DNA from 2 places in the Bacillus sp. WC2503 genome. Region 2 is predicted to be linked to the other one. Evidence: predicted binding sites of a transcription regulator. Region 2 holds the regulator's gene; the other holds the start of a gene.
What was found. Region 2 encodes Rex, which represses fermentation and respiration genes when NADH is low (regulators of the CRP and FNR family bind a similar motif). Its sites were predicted from a motif close to TTGTGAAATATTTCACAA; they were not measured.

Region 1: the regulator Rex is predicted to act here: its motif matches at 5,252-5,269, upstream of hcp (hydroxylamine reductase).

Annotation. Positions count from the first base shown of each region.
Region 1 is NZ_JBQYMD010000001.1:2,654,864-2,663,936, forward strand. It holds gene ACUN26_RS13580 (helix-turn-helix transcriptional regulator) at 1-678, shown strand, start outside; gene ACUN26_RS13585 (ABC transporter permease) at 844-1,593, opposite strand; gene ACUN26_RS13590 (ABC transporter ATP-binding protein) at 1,594-2,355, opposite strand; gene ACUN26_RS13595 (DUF1048 domain-containing protein) at 2,678-3,019, opposite strand; gene ACUN26_RS13600 (PadR family transcriptional regulator) at 3,095-3,415, opposite strand; gene hcp (hydroxylamine reductase) at 3,902-5,188, opposite strand; gene bla2 (BcII family subclass B1 metallo-beta-lactamase) at 5,929-6,702, opposite strand; gene ACUN26_RS13615 (glycoside hydrolase family 25 protein) at 6,839-7,576, opposite strand; gene ACUN26_RS13620 (MazG nucleotide pyrophosphohydrolase domain-containing protein) at 7,611-7,892, opposite strand; gene ACUN26_RS13625 (DUF3784 domain-containing protein) at 8,017-8,307, shown strand; gene ACUN26_RS13630 (hypothetical protein) at 8,337-8,618, opposite strand; gene ACUN26_RS13635 (hypothetical protein) at 8,752-8,946, shown strand; gene ACUN26_RS13640 (serine hydrolase domain-containing protein) at 9,047-9,073, shown strand, end outside.
Region 2 is NZ_JBQYMD010000001.1:4,887,780-4,896,852, reverse strand. It holds gene ACUN26_RS25425 (NCS2 family permease) at 1-138, opposite strand, end outside; purine riboswitch at 267-368, opposite strand; gene guaA (glutamine-hydrolyzing GMP synthase) at 521-2,059, opposite strand; purine riboswitch at 2,224-2,325, opposite strand; gene ACUN26_RS25415 (glycosyltransferase family 39 protein) at 2,457-3,905, opposite strand; gene groL (chaperonin GroEL) at 4,235-5,869, opposite strand; gene groES (co-chaperone GroES) at 5,908-6,192, opposite strand; gene ACUN26_RS25400 (CPBP family intramembrane glutamic endopeptidase) at 6,591-7,340, shown strand; gene ACUN26_RS25395 (YdiK family protein) at 7,337-7,528, shown strand; gene ACUN26_RS25390 (redox-sensing transcriptional repressor Rex) at 7,558-8,187, opposite strand; gene ACUN26_RS25385 (ABC-F family ATP-binding cassette domain-containing protein) at 8,375-9,073, shown strand, end outside.

The DNA of each region.
Region 1 (9,073 bases), 2.2 Mb from region 2:
CTAAAAAGTCGTCAGTCATTAGCAGAAAAACTACTAGGACTCATTTCAGAAACCCAGCAAGATGACCTTGTTCTTTTAAATCAACTCTTGCTGTTTGAAGGGACTAACCCTCATAATCCCGATCTACTTGAGCTTTCTGACCTCCCCCATCCTATGTTAGAAAAACTCATTCAACTCCTTCTTTTGGATAACCATTTATTGATTACCATCAAAGAAGAAAAGGAAATCAAATCTTATCCAATTTATCTACTACACCTTTATCAAGAAAAAAGCCATTGGATCATTGAAGGGTTTGACTTAAAAGAAGAAAAGAAGATAATGTTTCCTGTCGATGACCTCACCAATATCGAACCATACACGACGAAAAAAAGGCTAAATAAGAAAAAGATTTTAGAAAAACTAAGTAAGAAGGACGAAATAATCAACTTGGTACTTGAACTTGGACCAAAAGCGATTGCCCAGTTCAAAAAATACCATCCTTTAAAAGGATCAATATCTTATACAAATCCTTACCAGTCTACAGCCATTTTAAAAACTTTTATCAATGTTAACAATCCCGATGAAGTGACGGAAATAACAAATTGGCTACTTTTCCTAGGGAAGGATATTAAAATCAGGGAAATACCCGATGAAGTATTAGCAGATTTACAAAAACGAGTGTGCTTATATATTCCATAAGCAGTGAGCCTCAAATATTAAGCTTTATCACTGGACAATCATCCTATTTTTAAATACCATTTCATTTACTACAATGAGAGCATGAAAAATAATAAAAGCACGGAAAATCTCCCGTGCTTTTCTAAACGTATATATTATTCCTGAAGGTTTCGTTTATCTCGTTTCTTACCCTAACTGACGTTTAAATGCTTTACTAGCAAAGAAGTAAGCAATAACCATGATTCCGACGCACCAAGCGAGGGCAATCCAAATATCGTTTCCAACAGTTCCTTCATATAATAGAGCACGAATCGCATTCACAATTGAAGTCACAGGCTGGTTCTCAGCGAACGCGCGAACAATTTTTGGCATCGTTTCGGTAGGGACAAAGGCCGAACTAATAAATGGAAGAAAAACTAGCGGGTACGAGTAAGCAGTCGCCCCTTCCATAGACTTCGCTTTCAATCCTGGAATGATAGCTAGCCATGTTAGCGCCAACGTAAACATCCCTAGTATCCCAGCTACTGCAAGCCAATCTAGAATATTAGCGCTGGAACGAAAGCCCATTAAGAGTGCAACAAGAATAACCACCACGATAGTAAGTACATTAGCAACAAGAGAGGTTAAAACGTGGGCCCACAATATAGATGAGCGCTTAATAGGCATCGTAATGAAACGTGCCATCAGCCCACTCTTTACATCCGTAAATAGTCGCACGGAAGTGTAAGCTACACCGGATGCGATAGCCATTAGCAAAATTCCCGGCAATAAATAATTGACGTAATTTTCCGTTCCTGTTTTTATTGCGCCGCCAAACACGTAGACAAATAATAGCATCATCATAATCGGTGTAATCGCTACCGTAATAATTGTATCCGGACTGCGCATAATGTTACGCATTAAACGACCTAGTAATACACCAGTTTTACTTTTCATTTACATCTCCTCCTTTTTACCGATAATCGCAAGGAAGATTTCTTCCAATGTCGGTTGCTTTTCGATATACTCCACTTTTGCCGGTGGGAACATCTCTTTTAGTTCAGCAAGAGTACCTGTCGTAATAATTTTTCCGCCATGCAAAATAGCGATACGGTCTGCCAGTTGTTCTGCTTCCTCCAAGTACTGAGTCGTAAGCAAAATAGTTGTACCGCTACTGGCAAGTTCCTTAACTGTATCCCACACTTCGATTCGCGCTTCAGGATCAAGTCCAGTCGTTGGTTCGTCAAGAAAAATAATTGCTGGCGCTCCAATCAAACTCATCGCGATATCAAGCCGGCGCTTCATTCCGCCTGAATACTGATCTGCCCTTTGGTTTGCCGCATCAGTCAGGCTAAATCTTGCAAGTAGATTGTCAGCAACTTGAGCGGGATTGGAAACACCACGTAACTTGGCGATCATTATCAAGTTTTCCCTCCCAGTAAGCATACCGTCTAAAGCTGCGAACTGCCCTGTCAAACTGATACTTTGACGAACATGATCTGGTTGACGCTGTACATCAAATCCGCAAATGCTTACTTCACCGCCATCTTGCTTCATTAGCGTCGAAAGGATGTTGACCGTTGTTGTCTTTCCCGCTCCATTTGAGCCTAGCAGCGCGAAAATTTCTCCACGCTGCACCTCAAAATCTACCCCTTTTAAAACTTCCTTGTCTTTAAAGGATTTTTTCAAGCCTTTTATAGAAATCGCTGCATTACTCATACTTTTTTCCTCCCTATAAAGTGAAACTTTAATCAGTGGGGGTTTTGTTCATCCCCCACTGATTATTAGTTGAATCAATCGGGCTTTTACGGGCAATTGATCCCCGACCTAACTTCTTTGCTTACGCTGAATTTTGAGGTGGGGGTCTTACTGCCCGTTAATGCGGGATAAAAATGTTTTGCGAAGATAATTTATTTACCTCTACCTATTTAGTATCACTGATATTCTGTATTACTTAGTACTGAGTTAAAAATATAACTGAATAGCTATGGTGGCAATTCATATGTGTAACCAGCTAATCAGTCGGTATTACTTATTCCATTTATTTTTTTCTCAATTTTGTCATAATACTTTCATTCAAATCTTCACGATACTTGGAGACGTAAGTTTTAGCGTTTGCCACTAGTTCGTCAGCAAAGGATGCCACGTCATCCCCAGTAATGTCAAGCACTTGTCTTCCTTCCGCTGCACCCGCTTCGAACAAATCGATTAATTCATACTGTATGTGTAACATATCCATCCCGTTACCCGCTGAGAAATTCCACATGTAGTTTTGAATTTTCTTAAATACAAATTGGTAGTCCTCTGGCAGAGCCTCAACTCGTGCCATCATCATTTTGTACTCTTTTTTATCACCAATTAACTTTTTAAACATTTCTAACATCTTATTTTCCTCCTTTTTTATAAAACCGAGCAAGAAATTCCCAAAGTATCGGCCGGAACATTTTATCTTATGAACCTATTTTGACTTCAAGACGTTAATTTTTGACGATACAAAATCCCATTTTTTCCAAAACAATTCAAGCTCCTGGCGGCCTTCTTCATTTAATGAATAAAACTTACGAGGCGGTCCCATATCTGATGGTTTCTTTTCAATATTCACAAGCTTTTTCTTCTCTAATCGTACGAGGATGGTATACACCGTACCTTCCACAACTTCGGTAAACCCAAGATCATTCAGGTGGCGGGTAATCTCATAGCCATACGTTTCACGGCGACTAATGATTTCCAGTACACACCCTTCCAGTGAACCTTTCAGCATTTCAGTTAAATTTTCCATGTCCTGATCCTCCTTTACCCCCTATTCTGTCTGACTTATATTCAGTATTACAGAGTACTAAGGCGAATTTTTTACTGAGTAGTTTTTTTGAATTCATACTATTCAGTATCACTTATTACATCTACATTGTATGACTAAGTAGTGATAGATGTCAACTGATTTTCAAATTTTTTCTAAAATCCGCTATTACCTATTGTCTACTGCAAATATTTTGAGAAACAACACTACTCAGTATTGCTTATCACAAGTACATTGTATGACTAAGTAGCGATGAATGTCAACTCGATTTTTATATTTTTTCTAAAATCAACTATTACCTATTCGATACAGCCTATTTTCTTTTTTTATTTTGCCCCATACCTATCCCACTAAGAAAAGAAAATACCCCAAAACAAAAATTCTACATTTTTATTTTGGGGCGCTATACTATACCAAAGTTAATGAATATGGCTAGCTCTTCTTATTAATAAGACAGATCATTTTTTATTACGATAACATCATAGCCATATCTTCTGCTGCATTTGTAATCAGTTTTAAACCGAATGTTTCTTGTAATACATCAAGTACGCCAGGTGAAATAAATTCAGGAGCCTTTGGACCGATGCGAATATCTTGAATTCCAAGACTAAATAGCCCGAGCAAAATGGCAACTGCTTTTTGTTCAAACCATGATAGGACAATACTTACTGGCAATTCGTTCACTTCACATTGAAAAGCATCTGCTAAAGCAGCCGCTATTTTCACTGTAGAAATGGAGTTGTTACATTGTCCTAAGTCAATGTAACGCGGAATTTCCGTGCCAGGTACAACACCGTAATCCACATCATTAAAGCGGAATTTCCCACAAGAAGTTGTTAAAATAACCGTTTCTGGCGGAAGTGACGTTGCTAATTCACGATAATATTCTCCGCCTTTTCCCGGTGCATCACAACCGGCGATAACAAAGAAACGCTTTATTTTCCCTTCTTTTACTGCATCAATAATTTCTGGAGCTAATGATAATACTGTATTATGATGAAACCCTGTAACTAACTGTTCATCCGACTCCATATGTACTTCTGGAAGTTCTAGCGTTTTTTGAATTAATGGTGTAAAATCATCATTTTCAATTTTTTGTATACCCTCTAAACCTGCAATGTCATATGAAAAGAATCGATCAGAGTACGAGCCTTTAATTGGCATAACACAGTTCGTTGTAGCTAATATGGCACCAGTAAATTTTTCAAAAAGGCGTCTTTGATCATACCATGCCTTACCGATGTTTCCTTTTAAATGTTTATATTTTTTCAGCTGCGGGTATCCGTGTGCTGGTAGCATTTCAGAATGCGTATAAATATTAATGTCTTTTCCTTCTGTTTGCTTTAATAGTTCTTCTAATGCAAATAAATTATGACCCGTAACTACAATTGCTTTACCTTCTACACGATTTTGTGTAATTTGTACAGGCTCTGGCACACCAAAATGATTCGTATGTGCCTCATCCAATAACTCCATCACCCGTAAAGCTGATTTCCCAACTTTCATAGCCATATCAATATGCTCTTGTTCGTTAAAATTAGAATTTGTTAATGTCATATATAAAGCTTCTTGTGTTGTAGCATCTACAAATGCATCCGTATACCCTAGCTGAGCAGCATGAGTACGATAAGCCGCAATTCCTTTTAGCCCAAACACAATCGTGTCTTGTAAACTAGCAATCGTTTCATTCTTTCCACAAACACCCATTACTTTACATCCGCCTGTTGGCGTTTGTTCACATTGATAACAAAACATATCATCCCACCCTCTCCCAATCATTCATTACACCTTAAGCATAATACCCATTGAAAAAAAGTGATGTGATATCAATCACAATAATATATAAAGATTTGTGACAGTTCATATTGTTGACATAATATTTTTATTGACACTAAAAAATATACATTAGTGTGTCCACATCTTTCGATACTTTTAAATAGCTAAATAATTAATTTGGAGAAATATATACAACGAAAAAAATTTTTGAATCCCTTGTACAAATAGTTGCAATTCATCACATATGAAAATAGATATAAAAATACGCTCTTCTTTCTATCATTCAATAGAAAGAAGAGCGTATTTTTAATTTTAAGGAACTGTCATTTTTTATTAAAGTCTTTATTGTAAACCTTTTTATTTACAATACATTTACACTATCTTAACATTATTTACATTATTTATATGATATATTTAAATAGAACCTACTTAAGAAATTTCATGTATATTGTATCTTTGTGATCTCTTATCTGATTGATAAAAAGATCATGTTATATTTTTATAGCAGGGGTGAATTAGGATGACTGAAACTTTAAAAACACTTATAATGCTTGATGCTACTTACGTTGTTATTGCAATTATGACGGTACTAGTATTTGTATACTTGGAATTAAAATCTCAGTAATATATGCTGGCATAATCGACAAATTCAGCATTTAAATATAGTTAGAAGAAAGAGAGGAGAAAATTATTTCTCCTCTCTTTCTTCTAACAATGTCTTATTTTAGTAAATCCAATGTATGTAAAAGTAACCCTTTGTCCCCTACATCACCATGACCAGGTACGACAGAATTCATATTTTTATATCGTTTCAATACATTTCCAATCGATACAGACCATTCATTTACGTACGCATCCGCCACATTTCCTAAATCTTTTGCTTCCGCAGATTTTACTAAACAGCCTCCAGCTAAAATTTGATATTGTGGCAACCAAACAACAATATTATCTTCTGTATGTCCTTTCCCTGGATAGAACGTTTCTACTTTTGTATTGCCAAACTTCAAACTCGTAATTGTTTGTAAATCTCCAAGTGGCTCTTCATATCCACTTTTCTTTGCTAGTTCCGCAGTTAATGCTGTACTATGTGCTTTAATGCCTCTTTCTTTCAACGTTGTTATTCCGCCAATTCGATCAGCGTGCGCATGTGTAATAATGACATCCGTTACCCGCTTCTTAAATTTCTTTTCTACCATCTCGATCAATTCCTTCGTTAATTTGTCATCCCAAGAAGAATCAACAAGTACTAATCCTTTAGAAGTAGTAAGAACTAGACCGTTCGAAGGAACCGCTTCTCCATTAAAATAACCTAACTCCGTATGAACCCATACATTTTTGTTTAACTGAGATATTGAAATAGTTCCCGTCTCATTTTTTATTACTTTTTGCTCTAGCTTTTGTTCTGCTTTCACAGAAGAAATTGTACTAATAAATTGAGTTATTCCTAGTAAACTAACACATACCCCTAATTTTAATAATGTATTCTTTTTCATTTTCTCCATCCTTCCTTTCAAACTAAATAGTTATTACCTATATTAGACAATTCATCTCCAATCTTTGTTCCATCATGTCTTACATATTTTTTTAGAAATAATAAAAAAGCGTACAAAATGTTGTACGCTTTAAAACTTAACCTTTCACTCCATAATTCTCAAACTCTTCCTCATTCCCATAAAATACATTCAAATCAATATACTTTTCTTTTCCATTATAACCGCTTAATTTCCCACGATTCGTGTATTGCCAAAACGTCCATTTTCTCTCATCAGATAAACTTGTTTTTGTAAGAACACTACGAATCCATATATCACATTTGGGATACCCATCCTTTATATACAAATCATATGCCTCTTGAGTTGCATACAATATTACTTTCTTACCGTAATGTTTTTCTAGCATTTCAATCATGACCGACAACTCTTTCGCAACATCTTCACGCTTAGGCGGATTATCTTTTTTGTTAGCGTAAAACTCAACATCAATTACGGGTGGCAGTGCTTGTTTATATTTTGGAACAGTTCGTATAAATTGCTCTGCTTGTGTTTCACCCTTACTATCGAAACTAAAAAAATGATACGCTCCGATGCGCATATCTGTCTTATTCGCACTCGTCCAATTTTTCGAAAAGTACTCATCCACAAACGAGCTTCCTTCAGTCGCCTTTATAAACGCAAACTTCATATTTTGCTTTTCCAACTCTCTCCAATCTATATCCCCTTGATACGATGCGACATCTACACCTTTTATTTCATACTTATCAGCACTTATTTGATTCGGAATGAATATGCCTTGAAAAACTAAGTAAACGACAACACTTATTACACTAGTTAAAGTAAAGATTCCTCCTATAAAAAGATTCTTTTTCATTCATATCACCCATCTTTACAAATTAAAATTCTACTTACCATTCACGCTTTTTATTAATTTTCATTTTTTCTTCAAACGCCTTCTCTAAATCAACATTTAATTTATTTGCTAAATCACATACATTCCAAATTACATCAAACATTTCTAAACCGATCTCTCTTTTCGCATCTTGTATTGTATCACGCTTTAATATGACTTCCGCTAATTCACCTAATTCCGCCATCGTATATATGGTGCGCTCTTCAATTGTTGTATCTTGAAATCTTTTTTCTTTACTGAAATTTGATACATACCTCTGAAACTCCACAATATTCATACTTAATCTCCCCTCATTACCAATACTCCATTTTTCTATTACACTTAAAACCAAAATTATATTTTGTTAAATTATAACATTCGGACTATAATTTATTTATAGCCCATTAACGGAGGTGTTTGCAATGACTCTCTTCGCTTCCCCATCATTATTCATAGTGGCAATCCTTTCATTTGCACTAGCTTATTTCATTGGAGTAAAACAATACACTTGGCTCTTATCAGGATTCAACGAACGCCGCGTGCCTGATAAAGTGAAGTTATCAAAAATAGTTGGTCTTTATAATTTAGTTGCTGGTGTCATTGCCACAATCGGTAGTGTCTTCACTACTCCTAATGTCACGATCGTTATTCCTATCATTATAATTGGACACTTTATTATCGCCGCTTATGTAAATACACGCATGGTGCAGTGAAAAAAGATCACCCAAATGGATGATCTTTTTTATAATTTATCAACATATTGCTTCGCTTCTAGTAAGGAAAAACCAAAAGCTTCTCTTACTCTCTTAACTGCTGTAATTTTTTTGCCTTCTTCTACAAGCTGGCGTAGTTCTTTATTAATTTCAGGTTCTCTTTCTATAATTCCCATTTCTTTCGTAATTAATTGTAATCTATCTTCAATTCTCTTTAAACGCGCATCATTTTTCTTTTCAATTGTAGTTAATTTTTCAGCGATATAAATGAAACCAAAGGCTACTATCGGTATAACCATCCAGAATTCCATGAATGTTCCCCCTTACTAACTTTCATTTGTTTTATTTCACTAAATTATGTAAATTTTACCATATCAAACATTTAATGTATAATACTACTATATCAAACTGTTAATAAAACCTATTATTTTAGGGGGACACTTTATGAAAAGATTTTTAAATACGTTACTTCAATTTGTAGTTCTTTCAATCGTGCTACATTTATTATTTGATATAGTTGGTTGGCTTGTTTTCAATGCACCAATTAAAAACAAACAAATCATTATTTTTTTAATAACAATCTCATGGGTTATGTACATGTACCGAGACAAATTTTTTCAAAAGTTCACTTCAAACTAACTAAAAAAGAAAACACTTCATTGGTGAATGACGAAGTGTTTTCTTTTTTTTACTACTGTATAATAAAAATAATATTCTGTCTTTAAAGAAAGGAGTCACCATGAACTTAAAAAGTAGCAATATATAC
Region 2 (9,073 bases):
CCCTTTAACATTTCCAAGTGACAGCGTAGCAGGATTGACAAATAGTACGTAAGCCATAGATAGAAATGTCGTTAACCCTGCTATGAACTCAGTCTTATAATTCGTACCGAGCTCATCAAATTGAAAATAGCGTTTCATCCTACGTTTCCCCCGTTATATGATTACTCGCCGCATTTCACCCTAGCCCTCTTTTATCTATAAAAATAAAAAAGGCTTCCATTGCATATACATGGAAGCGTTCTATAAACAAAGACAAGTTTCCCCTCATCTTTATAAAAACGCCTCGTAGTCAAGCCATTTACGGTAGCTAGGTAGAAACTTTCGGGCCATATCCCCGATATTATACGACGGCATAATATTCACTTTTCGTTTGAATTACATACTCATATTAACTCTTGAAAGTATTTTTGTCAATTTAAAAACGAACAATTTTATAAAATTTTATATTTTCGTTCGTATTAATACTGAAAATAAAAAGATCCATCTATGCATAAGCAAAAGATGGATCTTTTTTATAATACTATTCCCACTCAATAGTTGCTGGTGGCTTACTCGTTACATCATACACGATACGGTTAACGTGTTTTACTTCGTTTACGATACGTACAGAGATTTTCTCTAATACGTCCCAAGGGATACGTGCCCAGTCAGCTGTCATACCGTCGATAGATGTTACTGCACGGATACCTACTGTGTAATCGTAAGTACGCTCGTCACCCATAACACCTACGCTACGCATACCAGGAAGCGCAGTGAAGTATTGCCAAATTTCGCGGTCTAAGCCCGCTTTAATAATTTCTTCACGTAAAATCGCATCAGATTCACGAACGATTTCTAATTTCTCTTCTGTGATTTCACCTAATACACGAATACCAAGTCCTGGACCTGGGAATGGTTGACGCCATACGATTTCATCAGGAATTCCTAATTCAGATCCTAATACACGTACTTCATCTTTAAATAACGTGTTTAAAGGCTCAATTAATTTGAACTGCATGTCTTCCGGAAGTCCACCAACGTTATGGTGAGATTTAATTGTTTGTGCAGTTGCTGTACCACTTTCAACGATGTCTGTGTAAAGTGTACCTTGTGCTAGGAAGTCCATACCTTGTAATTTAGAAGCTTCATCATCAAATACGTAAATGAATTCGTTACCGATAATTTTACGTTTTTGTTCTGGATCTTCTACACCTTTTAACTTGTTCATAAAGCGTTCTTGTGCATCCACTTTAATAACGTTCATATGGAAGCCTTCGCTAAATGTTTTCATAACACCTTCTGCTTCACCTTTACGAAGTAAGCCGTGGTCAACGAAAATACATGTTAACTGGTCGCCAATTGCTTTATGAATTAATACTGCTACAACAGAAGAATCTACACCGCCACTAAGTGCGCATAGTACTTTTTTGTCTCCAACAGTTTCACGGATCTTCTCTAATTCTACTTCGATAAAGTTCTCCATGTTCCATCCTTCAGAACAACCACATACGCCGAATACGAAGTTTTTAATTAAATCGTTACCGTGCTCAGAATGACGTACTTCTGGGTGGAATTGTACACCGTATAAGTTTTTCGCTTCATTGCTCATACCAGCAATTGGGCAAGACTCACTTGTTGCGTCTACTACGAATCCTTCAGGTAAACCAGTTACTAAGTCACCATGACTCATCCATACAACTTGCTCTTCTGGAAGGTTCGTATATAATTTTGATTCGTTCTCTACTTTAAGAACAGCTTTTCCGTACTCACGGTGGTTTGCACGTTCTACTTTACCACCGAAGTGTTGTGTCATAAGCTGCATACCGTAACAAATACCGAAAATCGGTAATCCTAGTTCAAAGATTTTTTCATCACAATGTAATGCACCTTCACCGTATACACTATTTGGTCCACCAGAGAAAATAATCCCTTTTGGATTCATTGCTTTAATTTCTTCCGCAGTAATTGTATGTGGATGAAGTTCACTGTATACACCGAACTCACGAATTCGACGTGCTATTAACTGATTGTACTGACTTCCAAAATCTAAAACGATAATTGTATCGTGCTGCTTTTTCAAAATAATCACCCCAACGTTAGTTCTCGTATATAAATATTTTCACCAATTTGGCGAAAAGCATTACCAATATAATAAAAAAAGCCAGTCCTCCGCCTCTAGTCTCATAACAAAGAAAAGGCAGGGGTCTGGCTTTATAAAGAAAGATAGTCTCCGCTCTTTATAAATATAAGACACACTGCCTTCATAGTCAGGTTGTTTACGGTAACCCGGTAGAGACTCTCAAACCATATCATTGAGGATATATGAAGGATCGTTTTATATTATCTTCCTAGATTCTAACAATGAAGTGTCGATGTGGTCAAGAGAGAAAGCGACAAAATTCTACAGAAATTAATTTCTTTCCCACTAAAACACAAAAAACATTTCCATATAGAAATGTTTTTTGTGTTTTATCCTATTATTCAACTTTTTTCTGTTGTTTTCTACCCATTAATCGTGTAACACCATTTTTTATTACAAATACCCCGTATCCCACAAATAAAAACATAACGGGCAAAATGTCAAAACGATACCTAGTTTGAACTTCGACAAACAAATGAATAACCACATATCCACCAAACAAAATATATAAAAGAGGATATATTGAATCATTTCTTCTATATAATGAAATGGTACCAATCGCAAATATACAACATGTAATATACATAAGCCTTTCATATTTTGTCAGCATTTGTTGTAAGTGTGGTTTATTCAGTTCCCCCCACTCCAAAGCCCAACCAGGTGCATCATCAGGATTACTCCACATTTTTTCAACTTTCAATACAAGTAATTGACGAACTTTCTCTTTGTCCTTCAATCTGTCCTTGATCAAAGCAACGGAAGCATCATTTCTTTCCTTCCCAAGTTTAAATTGACTAAGGTAAACAACATCTGGCTGATTCCATCCACCAATCGAGTCATAATTGAATCCCACAACAAATTTCCAATATGGCATTTGGTTCGACAATGGTTTTTTCGCTAATCCCGTGTTCATTAAGAAAATACTTACAATTTGCATCACTAGAAAATATACAATCACTATTCCCACTAATTTTTTTACGTAGTTAAACGTTTCTTTTTTTCTAAACGGAAGTATCTTATAAATTAATACATAAACAAAAACCGCCAATAAAAAGAAACTTCCTAACGGTCTCATAATATTTCCAATGCTTAACAGTAACCCTGTTAAACCCCAACCGTATTTAGTTGAAAAACCTTTTGTAATTAAAACATACAGTCCTAAAAAAAAGAAAAAGGTAGAAATATATTGATTTGTTAATACAGAGCTATAGATAATATTAGGTATGTAAAACGCGTAAAATATTGCCGCAGTTCTCGCACTGTATTCATTAAAAATGGTTTTACCCATAAAATAAATAATCACGGCAGTACCTACGCTCCAAAAAATATTAAATAACTTCAATATAAACAGATGATTACCAAAAAATTTTATTAATATAGCCTCATAATATGTGAATCCCAATTGGTATGTCCAACTCATATAGTATTCATCTGTAATAAATGCAAAATTACCCTTTACAGCTTGTTGAGCACTTTCATACATTACAGAAAAATCCGAGATAGGTACTGTTTTTTCAAAAATGATCCATAACAACCTAATTGCAAAGGCTGTAACTATGAGAATGAGCAAAAATTGATTAACTGTTAAAAAACGATTTGCTAAAAATGATATTATTCCGAGCACCAAAATAGTTGCTACTATCTCCAGAATTAACACAGCGACCGAAGAATAGGTAGATTTCTCTATTTGAAATGAACTATAAAGTGTAATGATAAACATCGCCAAACCACATACTACTAATATTTTCGAAAAAATGTTTCTACCCAAATTTTCTTTAATCTGCATCATATACCTCACTAACTAGGCTACCGCCATCTTCTCTCATAGACAATAAGAACTAGGAGACTTATTATCTCGACTAAAAAATAAGAAAAATCCCTTTTGACTGTATCATAAATGTTAAAAGAATTATATATTCAATTGGAATTATATTGAATATTATCGTAATAAAAGAAGCTTGAATATTCCCCTCCATTCTCTCTCTAAACTTGCGACCTTCCAGAAACCTTTTATATACATCTTAACAACAAAAAAGACTACCTCCTTTTATCAAGGAAGTAGCCTTCTTCTAATTAACTATTTATACATTGAACAGCTTCACAGAGTGATGCTTATTACATCATTCCGCCCATACCGCCCATGCCCATGCCGCCCATGTCAGGCATTGCTGGTGCATTTGGTTCTGGCTTATCAGCAACTACAGCTTCAGTTGTTAAGAACATAGCTGCAACAGATGCTGCGTTTTGAAGTGCAGAACGAGTTACTTTAGCTGGATCTACGATACCAGACTCAAGCATGTTAACCCATTCGCCAGTAGCTGCGTTGAAACCAACGCCTACTTTTTCGCCTTTTAGACGCTCTACAACTACAGATCCTTCTAGACCAGCGTTGATTGCGATTTGACGAACTGGCTCTTCTAGTGCACGAAGTACGATGTTGATACCTGTTGCTTCGTCGCCTTCAGCTACGATAGAAGCTACTTTCGTGTATACGTTCATAAGTGAAGTACCACCACCTGCAACGATACCTTCTTCTACTGCTGCACGAGTTGAGTTAAGTGCATCTTCAATGCGAAGTTTGCGCTCTTTTAACTCAGTTTCAGTTGCTGCACCTACTTTAATTACTGCTACGCCACCAGCTAATTTAGCAAGACGCTCTTGTAATTTTTCACGATCGAATTCAGAAGTTGTTTCTTCTAATTGCGCACGGATTTGACCGATGCGAGCTTCGATTTGTTGTGTGTTTCCAATACCTTCAACTACAGTTGTGTTTTCTTTCGTTACAACGATTTTACCAGCGCGTCCTAAAGATTCAACTGTAGCAGATTTTAAGTCACGTCCTAATTCTTCAGTGATTACTTCGCCACCAGTTAAGATTGCGATATCTTCTAGCATTGCTTTACGACGGTCACCAAATCCAGGAGCTTTAACAGCCACTACATTGAATGTACCACGAAGTTTGTTCACTACTAATGTAGCTAAAGCTTCGCCTTCTACATCTTCAGCAATGATAAGAAGTGGTTTACCTTGTTGTACCACTTGCTCTAATACTGGTAAGATTTCTTGGATGTTAGAAATCTTTTTGTCAGTAATTAAGATATATGGGTTATCAAGAACAGCTTCCATTTTGTCAGAATCAGTAATCATGTAAGGAGATGCATATCCACGATCAAATTGCATACCTTCTACTACGTCTAATTCCGTTGTGAATCCTTTAGATTCTTCTAAAGTAATAACGCCGTCGTTACCAACGCGCTCCATTGCTTCAGCGATTAATTGACCTACTTCTTCGTCAGCCGCAGAAATAGCAGCTACTTGTGCGATAGAAGATTTACCTTCAATTGGTTTAGAAATCGCTTTTAATTCTTCAATTGCAGCAGTAACAGCTTTTTCGATACCTTTACGAAGACCCATTGGGTTTGCACCAGCTGTTACGTTTTTAAGACCTTCACGAATCATAGCTTGCGCTAATACAGTTGCAGTTGTCGTTCCGTCACCAGCTACATCGTTTGTTTTGCTAGCAACTTCTGCTACTAATTTTGCACCCATGTTTTCGAATGCATCTTCTAATTCGATTTCTTTTGCGATTGTTACACCATCATTTGTAATAAGTGGTGAACCGAATTTTTTCTCAAGTACAACGTTACGACCTTTTGGTCCAAGCGTTACTTTTACTGCGTTTGCAAGAGTGTCGACACCGCGAAGCATCGAACGACGTGCTTCTTCACTAAATTTAATATCTTTTGCCATAATAATTGACCCCCTTGGAATTTTTAAGATTTATATAATTAACCGATAACTGCTAAAATGTCACTTTCACGTAAAATCAAGTAGTCTGTACCTTCGTATTTTACTTCAGTACCTGCATATTTTGAGAAGATGATAAGATCACCTGCTGCTACCTCTAAAGCAACACGCTCACCATTTTCAAGCACTCGACCAGTACCTACTGCAATAACTTTACCCTCTTGTGGTTTTTCTTTTGCAGTGTCTGGTAATACAATACCACTTGCTGTTTTTTCTTCTGCTTGAACAAGCTCAATTACAACGCGATCACCTAATGGCTTTAGCATGAACAATAACCTCCTCATTGTGTTATGTAAATTTTTTATTAGCACTCGAGTCACCCGAGTGCTAACACACTTATAATAATAAATAATCTCAATTTCTTTTGCAAGTAAAAAAATCATAATTTTTTCGCAAATTACTATATATACTCTTCTATATAAAATCCTTCTTCTACTACCTTTACTATATGAATCGTTGTTTCCACTACTCGTATGTTACAATATGAAAGACACCCTAAGTTGTTTTCGCTACACACACAACTTTTTCCTGTCTTCTATTTTAATTTCCAATGCAGATTTACAAAAAAAACATAATTCGAATGAAAGTTTATATCGTAGGTAGCATATTACATGTTATCCTGCCTTATCTCATACACTAGAGTTAGAAAGGATGGTTAAACCATTTGAAGAAACAATATTGGTGGATTATCGTTACATACATTTTAATGCAATTGTCGGGTATTGCCGGATTACCACTTCTTCTGAAAACCGGACTATACGATAATAGAGGATTTACCAACGAGGAAAAGTTTCAACTAATAACCGGACATTGGTCTATTATTAGCTTTTTCATTGCACTATGCGTTGTAATTTGGTTACTTAGAACAGATATTCGTGACAGGCATTTAGATGCAATGCGCTCTTCTGTTCCAGCTACAATCGGGTGGATTTTTATCGGGTTCTTCTTAGCAATCATCTCACAAAGTATTGCAGGTATGATTGAAATGTATCTATTAGGGATTACACCTGGATCTGAGAATACAGACCGACTTATGGACATCGCAAGAACGACACCTTGGTTCCTTATTGTTATATCTATAATCGGACCTATTTTAGAAGAAATCGTATTTAGAAAAATTTTATTTGGTACACTTTATAAGAGATTTAATTTCTTCGTTGCTGCTATTATTAGTTCACTCGTATTCGCAGCGATTCATTTTGATTTTACTCACCTATTGGTATACACTTCTATGGGGCTCGTATTCGCCTTCTTATATGTAAAAACGAAACGCATTATCGTTCCTATAGCAGCCCATGTAGCAATGAATACATTAGTTGCCATTGGACAGATTTTCATGAGCAATGAACAAATTCAAGAAATGATTAAAGAAGCTGAAAAAATGCAAGGCTTTATCGGAGGATTTTTTGTATGAGAAACTCACCATTGTTCATGGCTGCATTGTATTTCCTTCTCGGATGTATCTTTACACGTTTCGCCATTACGAACGTGACAGATACAATCTGGAATATGTGGACAATACTATTTGCAGTTATGGCAACAATTGATTTTAATTTGGCACTTCGCCTTATATTAGTGAAATTCACAAAGAAAAAACAATAATAAAACGCAGAGGTCACCTCCTCTGCGTTTTATTGTGGATAATTCTTTAAAAAGTAAACAAGCGTTTGTAGCTCTACAGCTAAATCAATATGATGAATTCTTATATTCTCTGACACATTTAAGCGTGCTGGTGTGAAGTTTAAAATACCGTGCACGTTTGTTTCTGCCAATCTATCGGCTACAGATTGCGCTACTGTAGCGGGTACTGTTAATATTGCCACTTGTATATCATTTGATAACCTTTCTTCTAATTCATCTAAATGATATACAGGAATACCCCCGATTTCTGTTCCAACTTTCTCTTCACTAACATCAAATGCCATTTCAATTTTTGTATTATTGTTTTTCGTGAAATTATAATGTAAGAAAGCGGTCCCTAAATTACCTACTCCAATAAGCGCTACACGTGTTATATCATCTTGATCGAGTGTTTCACGGAAAAATGATAATAAATAATTTACGTTATATCCATATCCCTTTTTCCCTAATGCTCCAAAGTATGAGAAATCTCTTCGAATAGTTGCGGAATCAACCTTTACCGCTTCACTCAATTCGGCTGATGAAACACGTTGCTTACCAGAAAGAGATAAGTTTTGGATAAATCGATAGTATAGAGGCAATCGTTTAGCAGTGGCTTGCGGAATTTTCTGCTGATCCATATAACCTCTCCTCTCTTCCTATCTTTATTCATATACTTGAATCGAATACAGAAGTTTAGTACTTATGAATTTCCTTGTATAATAAAGAGAAGAAGTATTCTCTCTTTATTTTAAACTATACACTATTTTTAGTATGATTGAGAAATATAAACATGGCAAAGTTAAGAAATTATTTGAGGTGAAAACATTGATTTTATTACAAGTAAACGGGCTTTCAAAATTATACGGTGCCGAAACGATTCTTGCAAACATAAAATTGGAAGTGCAAACGAAAGATCGTATCGCTTTAGTTGGACGAAATGGAGCCGGAAAATCTACATTATTAAAAATTATCGCCGGTGAATTATCTCATGATGGCGGCGAAATTATAAAACCGAAAGATGTCTCAATTGGGTACTTAGCTCAAAATACTGGATTAGAAACATCATTAACAATTTGGGATGAAATGCTAACCGTCTTTACACACCTACAGCAAATGGAGACAAAACTTCGAAGGCTAGAGCAAGAAATGGGAAAAGAAGAAAACTTTTCAAATGCCGCTACATATGAAAAATTATTAGCTGATTATGACCAATTGCAATTAGATTATAAAGATCAAGGCGGCTATCAGTACGAAGCAGATATTCGCTCCATTTTAAGCGGTCTTGGTTTCCCTGTTGAAACGCATCAGACGACAATTTCTACGTTAAGTGGCGGACAAAAAACGAGATTAGCTCTTGGGAAATTATTATTAACGAAACCAGACTTACTTATTTTAGACGAGCCTACAAACCATTTAGACATCGAAACATTAACGTGGCTTGAGCAATACTTACAAGGTTATCCTGGCGCAATTTTAATCGTTTCTCATGACCGTTATTTCTTAGATAAGCTTGTTACACAAGTA